DNA from 4 places in the Marinococcus sp. LNHM3E3-2.2 genome. Region 4 is predicted to be linked to each of the others. Evidence: predicted binding sites of a transcription regulator. Region 4 holds the regulator's gene; each other region holds the start of a gene.

Region 1 (4,318 bases), on a different contig from region 4:
CCTTCATTAGCTGTCGGGTGAATCGGAGCCCCTTTGGCAAGGACGGGTCCGCCGCCGAGTGTTACTTCTGTTTCCTGATTCGGATTGGACCCGGGGTAATCATAAGCAAATGTAACGTCGAGGGCAATTGCTAAATCTGGACGGAGGCCGGCGCCGGCAAAATGAGCCCCGCCCATGTTTGTTTCTTCGTTCACCGTGCTCACGCCATAGACGCCCACCGCCGGGCGTTTGTTCTGCAGCCGGCGCAGAACTTCTGCAGTAATAAAGGCACCTGTCCGGTTGTCGAGTCCCCGTCCGCTGAAACGGTTGTTTAACAGCTTTTCGGGCGTGCGCTCATAAACGCCGGCATCGCCGATGGAAAGATACTTTTCCATTTCTTCTTTACTATTAGCTCCAAAGTCTATGTACAAATCGGAAAAGGCGAAATCTTTTTTACTGCCGCCCTTGTGTTCCGCATTGACGCCCGTAACGCCGGTGATAGGTCCCTGCCTGCCCTGAAAGGTCACTTTCATTCCCAGTGCAGGTACCTGGCTGATGCCGCCGAGCTTTTCCACCCTTACGAAGCCGCTGCTGTCGATCGACTTTACAAGAAAGCCGATTTCGTCACAGTGACCGGCTAAAAGCACGTGAAACGGGGCTTCCGGATTGATGGTGCCCCAGGCATTGCCTATCGTGTCTGTGTGAACTTCATCAGCATACGGAGAGACGTACTGAAGCCATTTACGCTGAATAGCCATTTCGTGGCCGGATGGAGAGGGAGTTTGGAGCAGGTCGTATAAAAACTGTTCAGATGTTTCCTTCATAAGTTCTCCTCCTTGAAAGTACAATTTATTACAGCATCCCGTTTTTCGGCTTTGCCGTCAACTCCTGTTCCTGAAGGAGTCGGGAACTACTTGTAGTGACCACCGATTTTTTCTGCGCGGGCAAGGGCCTGGCCGCCGGGAAGAAGCGATGAGGCCTGGAGCACAGCTGCCGGTCCGTACCGGTCTTTGAGGGTATCGATCGTTTTGTTTAAGTCTTCCCGGTGCTCTTTTTCGGAAAATAAATCTAACTGCATAAATTGATTGCTTTCAAGCTGCTGCAGGCTGACGCTCAGTCCCCGGACCGGGTAGTGTGTCCAATGTTTACGAAACAGGGAGGCGGCGGCTTCGTAGATGGCTTTGCCGTCATTAATCGGCTCGGCCTGGGAGGCCTGCCGCTGAAAATGAACAGAATTCCCGTTATCATGCCCTTCGGCTCCTACGGTGACTGTCCAGCCGCTGCAGCTCTCCGCCCGGGCCCGGCGTCCGACCTCTTCGCTCAATTCGCGAAGCACGACGCTGATATCATCCCAGCTCGAATAATCACGGGGGAGGGTCATATGGTGGCCGACAGCCTTTCGATGCGTATGAGTGCCGGGAGAGACAGGGGAAGGGTCAATGCCGTGCGCTGTCTGCCATAGAAGCTCTCCGTTCAGCCCAAAGCGGTGCCGCAGCTCTTCCACAGGGTAGGCAGCGAGGTGGCCGGCTTTTCGAATCCCCATCTGCCGCAGGTGCTTTTCCATCCGGCGCCCGACTCCGAACAGATGATTTACAGGCAGAGGCCAAAGTGTGGAAGCCAGCTGTTCCTGCTTCAGGGTGAAAATCCCATCGGCCGATTTTTTGGCAAAATGGTCACAGGCCATTTTGGCGAGAACCTTGGTTGCTCCAATGCCGGTCCGGGGATAGACGCCGAACGCCCGAAGAAGATGCCTGTTGATGAACAGAGCCGCCTGCTCCGGCGTGGAAGCCGTATGTTTGTATGTATGCGTCATATCTGCAAACAGCTCGTCCACGCTGTAGGGTTCTATTTTATCAGTGTAAGCTTCAAGCGCTATGGCAATTTGTACAGAAATTCTTAAATAAAGCTCCATACGCGGAGGGATAACAACAAGCCCTGGGCATTTTTGCTGTGCTTCTCCAAGTGTTTCGGCTGTTTTCACTCCTTCGCGTTTAGCAATAGGGCAGGCAGCCAGAATCACCCCGCTCCGGATGGACGGATCTCCGGCTACAGCTGTTGGTTTATGCTGAAGGCTGGAATAATACAGCTTTTCAACGTTGGCGTAGAACGACTGCATGTCGATAAGGAAAATAACACGCTCCACGGCCCAGCCCTCCTTTGGTGAAACAATTGTTTCTTTCTATAGGGTATACCTCAAAATAAATATTTTAAACGAACAAATGTTCTTGTTTTTGATAAAAAAATCAGGCCCTGGTCCAGGGCCCGGCATATGCATTACGAAGAAGGAAGCCCCCTTTTTTGTACGAGGGTGTTATTAAATCGCTCGAGCAGCTGGGCAAATTGGTCGCGCTCTTCCTTGTCCCAGTCAGCCAACAGGCTGTCATACATATGAATCCGTTCCTGCTTCAGCGTATTGATTGCCTCAATCCCTTCGTTCGTAATAAAAATCTGGTTGACCCGTTTGTCGTGATGATCCGGGCGGCGGGAGACAAAACCTTTTTTCTCCAGCGAGTGAATCTGACGACTGAGCGTCGAAATATCGAGGAGAAAGTGATCAGCTAGCTCACGTGCAGAACGGGGGCTCTGCTGGTGCAGTACCTGAAGGATCAAATATGCGGAACGGTCCAGGCTGCTTGCCTGACTGTCAAGCGTCCGTTTAAAATCCGCCCGGCGCATTAACGTTACCACGCCAGTTTCAATTAGTTCGAGCATTTCCTTATCATGTTCGTTCATCGGGGCCCCTCCAATTCCAATCGTTCTTTTTCTCTATTGTAATATAGATCAGGACCGAAAAAAGAGATAAGCGTAAAACGATATATATAAAACGAAAATGACGTACGTTTTTTCCTAGTCCGCTCGCTGCATAGCCCTTCTTTCAGCGTATTCGAGGCATTTTTCGCAGACAAAGACTTTTTCATCCTGTTTTGTGAAGTACGGGCGCATGTAAGAAGTTTTTGATCTGCAGTAGTAGCAGCGTTTTGAGAAAGAGAGGCTTTTTATCCATTGCTTCAGCAATAAAATTCCCTCCTTTTGTATTAGGATGTATGTTTACGATAAGAGAAAGGGAGGGTGAATGCGAACGATTTGCTTATAAAAAGCAAAAAGCGGCCACTCTGCTTTTATATGAATTTATATAATTATTCAATAAAATAATACTTTAATTTATGAATGAAAACTTTCATTTTCGGGAAAGAAACTGTAAATGAAGACTAATAAGAAGGTGATCAGTGTGGCAAAAAGATTAGACCGTGAACAATGGAGCGTATTTCAAAGCGAGCTCTATCAGACGAATACGACTGTCGTAGTGACAGATGATTTAATATTAATCACAGATCCTACATGGCTTCCAGCCGAAATTGAGGAAATAAGGAATTTTGTCGAAGAACGAAAAAAGGGCCAGCCGGTATATCTGCTGCTGACTCATTCGGATTTCGATCACATTATCGGAGCCGGTGCTTTCCCGGAAGCAACCATCATTGCTTCCCGTGGATTTAATGCCAGGTCGGATAAAGAAGAAATTGTGCAGGAAATGAAAGAGTTTGACAGTGCATACTATATTCAACGCAGCTATGAAGCCATGTATCCGAAACCGGATATCATTGTTGACTCGGATGAGCAGGTGCTTACAGAAGGAGAAACTAAAATTACGTTCTACCTGGCGCCGGGTCATACCGTGGATGGATTGGCGGCGGTCGTAGAGCCGCTCGGTCTTTGTATCGCCGGAGACTATTTAAGCAATGTAGAGATCCCGATTATTGAATATAACAGCGAGTCCTACCAGTTTACGTTAAAGAAGCTGAATGAGCTATGGAAAGACGGCAAATACAATACCGTGGTCCCGGGACATGGCCTGGTTGCTTCGAAGCCGGAAGAAATAGAGAAGCGTCTCCGGGATTCAGAATGGTATATTGAAAATACGAAAAAATCGTTGGAAGATCCATATGTGGAGAGCGCCATTTTTGCATTTATTGACCGTCATAAATTTGAAGAACCGTTAAAGCATGTCCACGAAGAGAATAAAGAACAATTAAAAACGGAAAGATAGAAAACTGGCTGCTCTGTAGAAGGGCAGCCAGTTTTTGATTTCATATTTCTCATTCGGAGGATTCGGTTTGGTTACGCGGAAGAATCAAAACCTCCACGCGTCTGTTCTGGGCACGGCCCTCTTCGGTATCATTCGAAGCAACCGGCTCAAACTCGCCGAACCCTTTGGCGCTGAAATCTCTTGGATCGAGGTCAGGATTTTCGAGCACAATTTCCATGAAATGGACCGCCCGCATGACACTGAGCTCCCAGTTTGTGCTGAAGTCCGCATTCGCGATAGGGGTGTCATCCGTAT
Region 2 (4,318 bases), on a different contig from region 4:
CTGAGTAATTTTTTTCTTCAGTAACGTTTTTGGCACGGTGAATTTACAGCCGTTGGCATACTCACTGCAGCCGTAGAAGGACTTCCGCTCCATCAGCTGTCCCTTTTGGCATACGGGACAGAGAGCGATTGGCTCTGCGCGCTGCGGCTGTTTTTTAGACGTGGCTACCTGCTCCGGATTTGTCTGCATATTGGTTATGCCGGCAGGCGCTTCTTCGACCAGTTTTTTCGTAAAAGCCTCTGTCTGCTTTAAAAAAGCTTCCTTATCCGCTTCCCCGCTGCCGATCTGTTTTAAAAAAGCTTCCCACTTCGCGGTCAGCAGCGGCTTGGACAAAAGTGTCCCTTCTACTACTTCGCACAGCGCCCGCCCTTTAGCGGTCACTTCCACAATGTTCTTTTGAATCCGGATATATTCCTGCTTTTGCAGTGTTTGAATAATGGTACTACGCGTCGCTTCGGTCCCGAGACCCTCCGTTTCCTGCAGTACTTTTTTAGATGTTTCATCATCCTCGATCCATTTGCCGCAGGACTTCATCATGTTGATCAGCTGTCCTTCGGTATAAGGCTTGGGCGGCTGGGTTTCCTTTTCAGCTGCCTGGACATACGCCTCCACCTGCTCTCCCCTGGTTAATGGAGGGAGAGTATTGTCCTCCTGGTCTTTCTTCTTTTTTGGTCCCGGAAAGAGCTCCTTCCAGCCCAGCTGCTTGTCCACCCGGCCCTTGCTTTCAAAAATAAGTCCCTGGACGTCGGTTTCAACAGTCGTTTCTTCATACATATAGTTGCGGTGAAACATAGCGAGCACGCTGTTCATAACTTCTTTGTACACCTGCTGCTGGGCCTGGTTCAGCTTTTCAAACTGCGTCTGGCTCAGCACTTTTTTGGTCGGAATGATCGCATGGTGCTCCTGGACTTTGCTGCCGTCTACAAACCGCTTCGAAGGCGTAGTGGACGCCGGTTCAAAGGAGACGTTCATGCACTCCTGCATCCGGGACAGGTTTCCTTTCAAGTAGTTAAATTCCCCTGACGTGATATGGCGGGTATCCGTTCTCGGATAGGAAACAGCTTTTAATGGTTCATCATACAGGCTCTGTACCGTTTTAAGCACGGCCGACGGACTCATTTTATACTTTTTGTTCATCGTCGTCTGCAGGCTCGACAGCGAATGAAGAAGCGGGGGCTTTTCCTGCTTTTCTTCTTTTTTTATGCTGCTGATCGTGCCTTCGGTATCCTTTTTCAATCCATGCTCCTTCCAGATACGGAGCACCTCTTCCTTCGAGCCGAAGCGCTTTTTATACTTTCCTTTATACTCCCCCGCTTCCGCACGGAAGGTTCCTTCAAGCTCCCAGTAAGGCTCGGGCTCAAATGCCTCAATTTCCTTCTGCCGGTCGTAAATAAGCTTGAGTGTTGGCGTCTGGACTCTGCCGACACTGAACACTTCATTGATGCCCTTCTGCTTTAACAGCAGCGTATACAGACGGCTCGCGTTCATGCCGACAATCCAGTCGGAAAATTGGCGGGCCCGCGCCTCCTCATAAAGAGGGAGATAGTCTGCTCCCTCCCGGAGCTGCTCAAACCCTTTATACACTTCATCCTTTTCCAGACTGTTGATCCAAAGACGCCGGGTGGGTTTATGGGAGGTTTTCGTATAGTCGATGACGCTTCGCGCAATGTTTTCGCCCTCCCGGTCGCAGTCGGTCGCAATAATAATGCTGTCGGCCTCCTGAAGCATCTGCTTGACGATCTTCAGCTGCTTGAACGCCCGCGGGTTAGGCTTAAAGCGAAAATGGGCGGGAAGCATCGGGAGAGTGTCGAGCGACCATTTTTTCCAGGAAGATTCGTAATCGGCCGGAGCGCGGAGCTCGAGCAGATGGCCAAACCCCCAGGTAAGCACTGCCCCGTCCGGAAACAGACTGCACGGCTTCAGCCTCATATATCCGTCTTTTTTCTCCTGTATTTGAAACGCGGCCGCATAGGCTTTTGCCTGGGACGGCTTCTCCGCTAAGATCACTGGCATAAAGAAATTCCTCTCTTCGCTGATTCCTTTGAATTCAAGAACATTTGTTCTTTAATTATAATGAATCTGTCACAAAAACGAAAGATGAAGCCTGCCTTTCATATACTCAACTTCGGCCGGGCGTGATACACTAGCATTTGTGAAAACAATGGAAGGACGCTTCCACTCGAAGAAACCACCATTCGGGAGGAGAAATAGACAAATGAAGCCTTTAAAACAGCAGGGATACGAATATTATGATTTAGCCGATATACTGCATGACAGCTACAGCGACGAAGACCTTGCTGCTCTCACCGCAGCCTTTGACGATCTTCCGGCAGATGACTACGCTCCGGATCTGAATCGTTACCGGCAGTACGGCCGTGCCGTTATTTTTCCGGGCACCCACCGAATCGAATGGCTGCCGGAAACAGTTAAAAACGGCAAAAGCTACTACGATTATTTTCAGGGATCGTTCAATCCGGAATATCCCGATGCGAGCCGCCGCTTCCCTGCAATTCCCGAACACGTCAGGCACAACCGGCTGCTTGAAGCACTGATCGCCTTTAATTTCCGCCAGACATTCTGGACGCGCGAAGATGCGCTGATGCCTTTTCATGCGGGCGTCCACTTTGTGAAGCTTCATGTTGAATCGGGAGAGGACGAAGCTTTTTCCTCACCAAACACACTGCACCAGGACGGCGAGCCGTTCACGTTTGCCCACCTGATCCGCCGGCGTAATATCGAAGGTGCCCGGAACGTCATTTCTGTGCCGGAGGTCCGCGGACGGATGCCGGAGGACGTTGAAAAGGAAAAAATTACTGACTCCTTTTACATGACCCGTCCGCTTGAATCCTACGGGGTGTATGATCCGCTGGTCACTCATTACGTCGGCTCTGTCCGTAAGGGACCGGAGGACGGACCTGGAGAGCGTTCTGCTATTTTAATTGACTATCAGCCGACCGTCGTTGCCAATCCGGATGAAATCCGCAGCATGCACGGCGACACAAACAATATGGATTATGTATAAACCGAACCCCCGGCGCCTGCTGCCCCGGGGGTTTACTATTTATCTGCTTAGTTCACAGAGGTTAATGACACAAGCTCGTATTCAATCGTTGTCCGGTGGGATTCCCATTCCACCCGGTGAATAACCGCCTTGCCAAAAGGTACTTTTTCGGCAAAGGTGTGAATTGGAAGCGGGTGATCGAGCGGAAACATTTGATAATTATCTTTAATCAGCCGAAAATTTTTCTCATCAAGGCGCTCGGCCTGCTTATTCGTAATAATTTCCCAGTTCATTTCTACAGAAAAACCCATATTCGTCCCTCCTGCTCCCTTGTCTCTATAATAATAACGCTTACTTATCTATTTCCATTATGGCAGATTTTTAAGCGATTGTACGATTAAATCCCAAAATTTATCATTATCGACTGCTGTTGCGACCTGCACCGGCCCTTCTGCAGCGGAAGTATCAATGACTGTTTCCCCGTACGTATGCTTTCCCACTGTTTCAACCTTTACCTCGGCCGATTCAAATGTAAACAGGGACGGTTGCAGGCATACTGCCACCGCGCAAGGGTCATGAACCGGCGGAAGCGTCAGCTGAAAATGCTCCTCGTAGGCACGCTGGAAGTGATCAAGAAGTTCATAGGTAAACTGGGCCGCCATTGTTGGTATCTCTTTAATCCTTTCCACCACGGCCTCGGAGGATAACGCCTGATGAGTAACATCGAGGCCGCACATCGTGATTGGAATACCGCTTGTAAAAACGATCTCTGCCGCTTCGGCATCCGCATAAATATTAAATTCTGCTGCAGGTGTCCAATTGCCAAATGTGCCGCCGCCCATAATCGACAGATGGCGGATACGACCAGCTGCCTTCGGATTTTTCCGGCACAGTAGTGCAATATTGGTAAGCGGGCCGGTCGCAATAACAGTAATTTCTTCCTCCGAATGAAGCAGTATATCTTCCATTACATCCACCGCGTGTCGTTCCTCCACCATATGTGTCGGCGCTGGAAGCTCCGGTCCGTCGAGGCCGGATTCCCCGTGAATAGAAGGAGCGTGCTCCGGCGTACGGACCAGGGGTCTTCCCGCTCCTTCCGCCACTGGCACTCCACTCAGTCCTGCAGTATCAGCGGCCACTAAAGCGTTTCTTGTTGTCTTTCCTATATCAGCATTTCCTGAAACAGTCGTCACAGCCCGGATATCCATGTCCGGATGACCGGCTGCGAGAAATAATGCGATTACGTCGTCGTGTCCCGGGTCCATATCCATAATTACTGGTGTTTTCATCTGCTGCTTCCTTTCTCTGCATAACTGT
Region 3 (4,318 bases), 210 kb from region 4:
GGGATCGTGTCCGCTTTATGGCTTTATATGAAGGGTGCCGATTGTTATGGAAAGAAAAGGTGGTAGAAAATGACAACATTCAATGATTTTCAAATGAAGGACGAAATTAAGCAGGCTGTACGGGAGATGGGCTTTGAAGAGCCATCCCCGGTGCAGGAAAAAGCGATTCCCGATGCCCTCGAGCAGAAGGATCTGATCGGACAGGCGCAGACCGGTACCGGTAAAACGGCGGCGTTTGGCATTCCGATTTTAAATAAAGTAACCGAGGAGCCGCACGTGCAGTCAATTATCATTACTCCGACCCGCGAGCTGGCCATTCAGGTATCGTCGGAAATCCAGAAGCTCTCCAAGCATTTAAACATCCGTTCGCTGCCAATTTACGGCGGCCAGTCGATCGGCCATCAGATTAAAGCGCTCAAGCAGGGCGTGCAGATTGTCATCGGTACGCCGGGCCGGGTGCAGGACCATCTTCGCCGCAAAACGCTGCAGCTCGACAAAGTTAATACTGTCGTGCTCGACGAAGCGGATGAAATGCTCGACATGGGCTTTGTGGAAGACATTGAAGCGATTTTAAAACAGGTGAACGTCGACCGGCAGACGCTGCTGTTCTCGGCGACAATGCCGCCGGCGATCCGCAAGCTGTCGAAAAAATACATGGTGGATCCGGTGACGGTCTCCATCAACAAAAGTGAAGTAACGGCGCCAAACATCGAGCAGTCGTACTTTAAGGTGCTCGAGCGCAACAAGCAGGATTCGCTCTGCCGGATTCTTGACGCGCGCGACCCGGACCTCGGCATTATTTTCTGCCGCACGAAAAAAGGCGTGGCTGATCTGACGGAAATTCTGCAGGCCCGGGGCTACCTCGCAGACGGGCTGCACGGGGATCTGACCCAGCAGCACCGCGACGCCGTTATGAACAAATTCCGCAATGGGGCGATCGAATTTCTCGTCGCCACAGACGTTGCCGCACGCGGCATTGACGTTCAGAATGTAACGCACGTGATCAACTACGACATTCCGCAGGATCCGGAAAGCTACGTTCACCGTATCGGCCGTACAGGCAGAGCCGGCCGCAAGGGCGAAGCACTCACGCTTGTGACGCCGCGCGAAATGAAGCACCTGCGTTCGATCGAATCGGAAATTAAAATGTACATTCCGTCGCACCGGGTGCCGACCATCGAAGAAGTGGTGGAAAAGCAGCAGGAAGCGTGGAAGCGCCAGATTGCCTCCCAGATGGAGGAGGAGTCGGAGCTCAGCCTCTTTAATGAAATTACGGACGAGCTTCTAAACGAATATGATCCGAAGGACGTCGTCCGCTCGCTGATGAAGCTGAACTTTGCCTCCACGGTGAGCGAATCCGAAGAAGGCAGCGGCTTCGGTGAAACCGGCGGCGCCCGCGGCATGACAAGATTCTTTATCAATGTCGGCCGCAATGTGAACATGACGCCGAAAATACTGATTGAAGAAATTTCGAACGCGGTCGGTATTCCCGGCAAGTCGATCGGCAAAATTGATATTTTTGATAAATTTACCTTTGTGGAAGTACCGCAGGACAGCGCACCGTTTGTGTATGAAGCCCTCCGGCACGCACGCATTAACGGCACGCGCGTGAACCTCGAGCCGGCGAAGCCTCGTCCGGCCCGTCCGAACCGGAACACGCAGCGCCAGTCCCAGTAATCCGTTCGCTCTTCAGCGGCAGCCGCCGCTGAAGAGTTTTTTTACCGTCAGCCTGGCAGCGACAGGGCGTTTCGGGCAAAAGAAAAAACACGAATAAATGTTCGCATATCTGTTGGCAAACCGGACAAAAAAAGATATAATATAGAAAGCAGGAAAACAGCGGGAACGCTTCCTGAACAACAGCAGGCATGTATGGATACGTTCTTCGTGGGGAAGAGAGTATCTGTTTAATAGTATATATCCTTGAAGGAGAGATAAGATGAACGAAAGAAAAGCCGCATTGGATCAAGCACTGAGCCGCATCGAAAAACAGTTTGGCAAAGGGTCGATCATGAAGCTCGGCGATCAGACCGACCGCCGCATTTCCACCATTTCCACCGGCGCCCTGGCCGTAGATATTGCCCTCGGGGTCGGCGGCTATCCGCGCGGACGTGTCGTGGAAATTTACGGCCCGGAATCCTCCGGTAAAACGACAGTGGCTCTGCACGCCATTGCTGCGGCCCAGCGCGACGGGGGCACAGCAGCCTTTATCGACGCGGAGCACGCGCTGGATCCAAGCTATGCACGGGCTCTTGGCGTTAACATTGATGATCTGATTCTTTCCCAGCCGGACACGGGCGAACAGGCACTTGAAATTGCCGAAGCGCTTGTACGAAGCGGTGCAATCGACATTCTCGTCATTGATTCTGTAGCTGCGCTCGTGCCGAAAGCAGAGATTGAAGGCGAAATGGGCGACAGCCACGTCGGCCTGCAGGCACGTCTGATGTCCCAGGCGCTGCGGAAGCTGTCCGGGGCGATCAGCAAATCGAACTCGATTGCCATGTTTATCAACCAGATCCGTGAGAAGGTCGGCGTCATGTTTGGCAGCCCGGAAACAACTCCCGGCGGTCGTGCGCTGAAATTCTACTCCTCGGTGCGTCTTGAAGTGCGCCGGGCAGAAACGCTCAAGCAGGGCAACGAAATGGTCGGTAACAAAACGAGAATCAAAGTGGTGAAAAACAAAGTAGCACCGCCGTTCCGTCAGGCGGAAGTGGATATTATGTACGGCGAAGGCATTTCGCGCGAAGGTTCCATTCTCGATATCGGTGCTGAGCTCGACATCGTGCTTAAAAGCGGCGCATGGTACTCCTACGAAGGCGAACGCCTCGGACAGGGACGGGAAAACTCGAAGCAGTTCCTGAAGGAAAATGAAGCAACGGCCGCGGCGATCGAACGGAAAATCCGCGACCATTACAAGCTCGACGACATCCAGTCCGAACCGGAAGAGCCGGAAGAAGAACCGGAAGCTCCGGCGGAATCCGGACTGCTTGCTGAAGAGGAAGAAACAGCAGATACGAACCGTTAAATCAACGCCAGGGCGCCGGAATTCCGGCGCCTTTTTTTCGTGCGGAAAAAGGTCCGGGGGGAGCAGCAGCGCACGGAACACCTGCCGGGCGGGCAGCGAAAGCAGGAGGACAGGCGGGAAGAAAACGGTGTCAATCCCTATAAAAACAGGGATTCCTGCCAGTGAGCTTTCTTGACAGCGCCATGCGGTAAAGATACAATAAAGAAGTGGAACGTTTGTTTTGTTCCGCACTTCGATGAGCGTATTAATTCGCAAGCAGAACAATGCGGACACGAAAAAGAATCATCAATGCAACTTTCGCAACAACCGAAAGTGAACAATCAGATAGCAAGAGGAGGTGACATGTATGAACACTGCAATCATCTCCATTTTGCTTGTTATCGGTGCATTGATAGTTGGTTTGATTGGATATTTTGTCCGAAAAGCGATTGCCGAAGCGAAATTCAAAAGCGCCGAGCACGAAGCCGGCCAGATTGTGAAAGAAGCTGAGCGGCAGGCAGAAACAATCTTAAAAGAATCGCGGTTGGAAGCTAAAGACGAAGCACATCAAATTCGGGCAGAAGCAGAGAGCACTCTGAATGAACGAAGAAATGAAGTTCAAAAACAAGAAAACCGCTTGATGCAGAAAGAAGAGACCCTTGACCGAAAAAGTGAGACGTTGGACAAAAAGGAAGAATCCTTGGAGCGTAGAGAGGAATCTCTCTACGAAAAACAACAACAGGTTGAGGAAAATAACAGCAAAGTGGAGGAGATTCTCGCCAAACAACAGGAGGAACTTGAACGTGTTTCCGGAATGTCTCGGGAGGATGCCAGAGAGCTGATCCGCCGCGAGACCGAACAGGAGATGGAACACGAAACGGCGCTTCTGATCAAAGAACGGACAGAAGAGGCCAAACAAGAAGCCAACAAAAAAGCGAAGAATATTTTATCCCTCGCCCTGCAGCGCTGCGCTGCCGACCATGTCGCCGAAACGACGGTGTCTGTGGTGAACCTGCCAAACGATGAAATGAAAGGGCGGATCATCGGCCGCGAAGGACGCAACATCCGGGCGCTTGAAACGTTAACCGGTATTGATCTTATTATCGATGATACCCCGGAAGCTGTCATTCTCTCCGGCTTTGATCCGATCCGCCGCGAGGTGGCGCGCATTGCGCTTGAACGCCTCGTGCAGGACGGCCGCATTCATCCGGCACGTATCGAAGAGATGGTCGAAAAAGCACGCCGGGAAGTGGATGAGTTCATCCGCGAATACGGCGAAGAAGCAACGTTTGAAATGGGCATCCACGGGCTGCATCC
Region 4 (4,318 bases):
TGCCCGTATTCCGGGTGGCCCGGCGTCTGGCTTCCCCACTGGCGGAAGTTTTTCAGTTCCTCGAGCGAGAGGTCGTAGCCGCTCAGGTGCAGCATGCTGTATAGAAGCATCGACCCGTGTCCGGCGGACAGCACGAAGCGGTCGCGGTTAAACCAGTCCGGATTGGCCGGGTTGTGGTTCATGGATTTGGTCCAGAGCGCGTACGCCATCGGCGCCGCTCCCATCGGAAGCCCCGGGTGACCCGACTGGGCTTTTTCAATACTTTCGATGGACAGCGTCCGAATCGTGTTAATTGCTAACTGTTCTGTGCTAATTGCCATGCATATGTCCCTCCACTGTATGTATTTTTGGGTGGAAACCCGCACTTATGAGTTGACCCCGCGGGAATTTCCGTGTTCTAGTACGCTTTTATGATAAAGGTTTTAAAACGATTACACAAGCGTGTTAATAGAGAAAGAAGAAAATCAAAAGGCCTGCTCTTTGTTAAGACCAGGCCTCTCTTTTATCTTAATGCCGGAAGCTGCGGTTCCGTCGTTTGACACGCTCGAGCTTACTTGGAGTTACATCCGTGCCCTCTTCATCCACCACTTTTACGTTTTCGAGCTGGTTTTTAAACGAGGAACGGAATTTACTTAAATATTCCTGACGCAGCGCCTGCTGTTCTTCTTGTTCTTCTGCAGTCAGCCCCGACGATTTTTGACGTTTGGCTAACTCATTAATCCGGTCAATTTTTTCTTTCGAAAGCATAAGTTGCCTCCCTTAAAATGGCGTTCCTTTTTTATTATATTAAAAACAGCGCCGTACCGCAAACAAATCACTGCGGTTCTATCTCCGCGCGCTGCTGTTCATATTCTTTATAACGTCGGTGCACCGTCGCTTTAGAAATATCATAGCCAAGGCCCCGGAGCGTCAGAGCGATATCTTTAAACGTCAGCTCCCGCTGTTTCAGCTTAACAATTTCTTCAATGGGCACCTCTATTTTCTTCCGGCCGCCGCTGCGGTTTAATCCGAAGTTTTCTTCCGGGTGGTACCCGTTTTCCACCGCCCGCTGCATCCCCCGCTTAATTTTAAAATTATGCAGCCGGCGCTGATGCTCTTCCACAATGGACAAAATTTCCATAATCATATGATCGGTATCCGCAATTTCGAGCTCCCCGTCATCCTTTACTGTATAGATGGACGTGCCCCTTTTCTGCAGCTCATGGAGCACGGCGATTTTAGCATTTCCGCGTCCAAGCCGCGTATCATCGGTAATCAGCAGTGTATCCGCCCCGGTGTCATCGAGGAGCTCAAACACACGGAGAAGCCCGTCCCGTTCCACGGAATAGCTGCTCTCCTGTTCTGTCACGGTCTGCTGCACCGCCCAACCGTTCGCTGCAGCAAGAGCCTCCAGCTCCTCCTGCTGCCTGGCAAGCGAGGACTGCTGTTCTTCTTTTTCCGTACTTACCCGGGCGTAAATGATGCATGCTTTCATTTGTCTGCGTTCCTTTCCGTTCGTGTTTTACTGTTCGGCAGCGTCAAACGAAACCGTTCGTTCCCACGGCTGTTCCTGATAGCCCGGCCTGTCCTTCAAAACCGGATGCTCCTGTTCATAGACGATTTCTGCCGGCCGGTCTGCTTCCGTGCCGCCCAGCGTGTCCGGAGTGATCGAAGCGTCCGCTGAATATACCAAAAATAAAAGCGCGAATGCAAATAAAGCAAGCATCGTCCAGTCCGTTGAAGTGAAGGTTTTGAGTTTATTCATATGCATGTTCCCCCTGAATGAGAATGTATGTTCTTATATTCATTCAGTATACCAGAATACCTGTTCCCGTCAACAGAAATATTAGAACGGGTGTTTGCGTTTTTGTTCCCCTCATGCTATACTTTACTCAGAAAAATTCCTCAAAAGGAGGTGCGGAGATGAAGCTATCCAAGCGCCAGCAGCAAATTCTTGATTATATAAAAGAAGAAGTAAAAGAAAAAGGCTATCCGCCTTCGGTCCGGGAGATCGGAGAAGCCGTGGGGCTCGCCTCGAGTTCAACGGTGCACGGGCACCTCGCCCGTCTTGAAAACAAAAATTTAATCCGCCGCGACCCGACTAAGCCGCGGGCAATTGAAGTGCTTGAGCTTGAAGACCAGGGCAGCGAGCCGATTCACGAAAGCAAAGCTGTGTACGTGCCGGTGATCGGTAAAGTCACGGCCGGGGAGCCTATCACTGCGGTGGAAAATGTAGAAGAATACATCCCTCTTCCGGAGCGCATGGTGACCGACGAAGAACAGGTATACATGCTTACCATTCAGGGGGACAGCATGATAGAGGCCGGCATTTTTGACGGGGATCTTGTTGTCGTTCAAAAACAGCAGACCGCTGATAACGGCGATATTATTGTCGCTATGACCGATGAAATGGAAGCAACGGTTAAACGGTTTTATAAAGAAGAAAACTTTATCCGCCTGCAGCCTGAAAATGCCACCATGGACCCGATCATTTTAGAAAACTGTACGATACTCGGCAGAGTCACCGGCGTTTTCCGCACCATCTTTTAATCACATAAACGGGGCCGCCTGCTTCATTAAAGCAGGCGGCCCCGTTTCTATTATGCCCGGCACGCAAGCGTCCGGTACGACGTAACAATTTTATTTCCTTCAACATCTCTATCCGTAATCACTATCACTGTGGCTGACGTAATATTTTCCTGTTCGATAAATTCAAGCCCCCGGTGCCAGAGCCATTCATACACCGTTGTCATGTCTACGTTCAGTTCATTTGTCCCCAGCGCTTCTGCCGTAATCTGCATCGACAGCAGCAGCTGGTCGCGCTCAAAGATGTGAAGCACCGGTCCATTAAAATGTTCAGACTCTCCCGGGCTGCCTTCATACGGTCCGTGGTAAAAGTCAAGCAGGCGTGCCATCACGATTCCCCCTTTAACGACTTCGGCGCCGATACGTGCCTGAAGTTCGTTTTTCTATTGGTGAATTGTGATTCCTTTTCCCTGCACCTTTGCTGCTAAACCCGAATTTCTTCCCCGTCTCCTGAAAGGTTACTGGTCGAGCCACTCTTTAATCTGCTGCTTATCGTTATCATCAAGGTTGCCTTCTTCAATCCAGTAATTCATCAGCTTCATCATGCCCTGCTTGGAGAGCCCCACCCGGCTGCTGTCGGATGGATGGCTGCTGATGTCCGTTTTTCCGTATTGGTAAATGGATACGTACGGCGCCTCCGCGTGGTTTAAATTGTGAAGATCTTTCTTTTCAAAATGCAGCATTTGTATGCCCCTTTCTATTTTCCGGAATGTTTTTTGTCCCTGCGTCTGCCACAAAAAAGAGCCTCCCGGGAAGGAAAGCTCCGCTTAGCGTTTGTTTACATGGATTTAGAATACGGTTTGTGACAGATCGAATGATCGATGGTTTCATCGGGTTCACCGCTGTACACACAATCGCAGGTATCTAATACGTAAGTATGCTCTTTGGCGTGAATGACCTGACTTCCCTGATGAAATAACAGTTTTTCATCGGCCGGCTGAAAATCACTCATCGAATGAAGCACCACTTCATAGCCATCGGCGTATTCAATCACCTTGTAATGAATTTCATGACCGTCACTGCTATAGGTCACCTGCGGCTGCGTTCTGCATTTGAATTCCACTAAAGCCACTGTCATCCACCCCCTCCACTTATTTATACCACAGTTTTTTCGGTTCGAGAAGACACCCGGCCGTTTTTTTCCGAAAGAATTTCCTTCCCAAATGAGTGAAAACCGTTTCTCTCTCTGCCTGCCGGAAAAGAAGCCTTTAGCCATTTTCTTCTATATAAATAAAAACAAAAAGCACCCTCTCAGCTCGAGGGCGCTTCGAAATCTCTCAATAAATTGTCGTACGTTTTGTTTATTTCTCCGTCCGTCACGTCCTGCACGGTAATAACAAGACGCTTCCTTTCCGCCGGCGCTTCCTGTTTCAGATAATCCAGGCCGATGCTCCACAGCCAGTCTGGTACGTTTTCTTCCTTTAAACTCGCTTCGGCTGCCATCGCTGAGGTGGTCACCTGGACGAGCAGCACGAGTTCTTCGTCCTTATACACTTCGACTGATTCCCCGGCAAAATGAAGCGGGCGTATGCGGTAGCCTTTCAGCCCTTCCTGGGAAAAATCCGCTTCCTGTGTCATCATCATCCTCCTTTTATTCGATTACGACTGTTCCTGAAGGGCACTGCTTCCTTCAAGCTCTATGCTTTTCTGATCCGACCGGGTGATGTAGGCCTGTCCGCCAAACTGAAACCCTTCCCGGGTGTAAAAATATAAATCCAGCGCAGGAGAAGCACTGTCGAATGCCTGGTGGAAA

What was found. Region 4 encodes LexA, which represses DNA repair genes until DNA is damaged. Its sites were predicted from a motif close to CGAACATATGTTCG; they were not measured.
Region 1: a site for LexA is predicted at 2,192-2,205, ahead of ACTRXF_RS05125 (DNA polymerase IV). Genes of this name have one in related genera too.
Region 2: a site for LexA is predicted at 2,051-2,064, ahead of ACTRXF_RS07860 (type IA DNA topoisomerase). Genes of this name have one in related genera too.
Region 3: a site for LexA is predicted at 1,768-1,781, ahead of recA (recombinase RecA). Genes of this name have one in related genera too.

The regions. Positions count from the first base shown of each region.
Region 1 covers NZ_JBQLIC010000003.1:36,328-40,645, forward strand. The annotation lists gene ACTRXF_RS05120 (M20/M25/M40 family metallo-hydrolase) at 1-803, opposite strand, end outside; gene ACTRXF_RS05125 (DNA polymerase IV) at 890-2,122, opposite strand; gene ACTRXF_RS05130 (MarR family winged helix-turn-helix transcriptional regulator) at 2,254-2,712, opposite strand; gene ACTRXF_RS05135 (MBL fold metallo-hydrolase) at 3,209-4,024, shown strand; gene motB (flagellar motor protein MotB) at 4,074-4,318, opposite strand, start outside.
Region 2 covers NZ_JBQLIC010000004.1:205,184-209,501, reverse strand. The annotation lists gene ACTRXF_RS07860 (type IA DNA topoisomerase) at 1-2,013, opposite strand, end outside; gene ACTRXF_RS07855 (2OG-Fe dioxygenase family protein) at 2,216-3,022, shown strand; gene ACTRXF_RS07850 (DUF2584 family protein) at 3,070-3,312, opposite strand; gene ACTRXF_RS07845 (nucleoside hydrolase) at 3,370-4,290, opposite strand.
Region 3 covers NZ_JBQLIC010000001.1:266,835-271,152, forward strand. The annotation lists gene ACTRXF_RS01400 (competence/damage-inducible protein A) at 1-86, shown strand, start outside; gene ACTRXF_RS01405 (DEAD/DEAH box helicase) at 70-1,677, shown strand; gene recA (recombinase RecA) at 1,937-3,022, shown strand; gene rny (ribonuclease Y) at 3,369-4,318, shown strand, end outside.
Region 4 covers NZ_JBQLIC010000001.1:480,096-484,413, reverse strand. The annotation lists partial or broken gene tkt (transketolase) at 1-320, opposite strand, end outside; gene ACTRXF_RS02550 (DUF896 domain-containing protein) at 508-747, opposite strand; gene ACTRXF_RS02545 (YneB family resolvase-like protein) at 815-1,474, opposite strand; gene ACTRXF_RS02540 (hypothetical protein) at 1,502-1,744, opposite strand; gene lexA (transcriptional repressor LexA) at 1,903-2,529, shown strand; gene ACTRXF_RS02530 (hypothetical protein) at 2,580-2,894, opposite strand; gene ACTRXF_RS02525 (hypothetical protein) at 3,024-3,302, opposite strand; gene ACTRXF_RS02520 (hypothetical protein) at 3,344-3,643, opposite strand; gene ACTRXF_RS02515 (hypothetical protein) at 3,817-4,143, opposite strand; gene ACTRXF_RS02510 (hypothetical protein) at 4,165-4,318, opposite strand, start outside.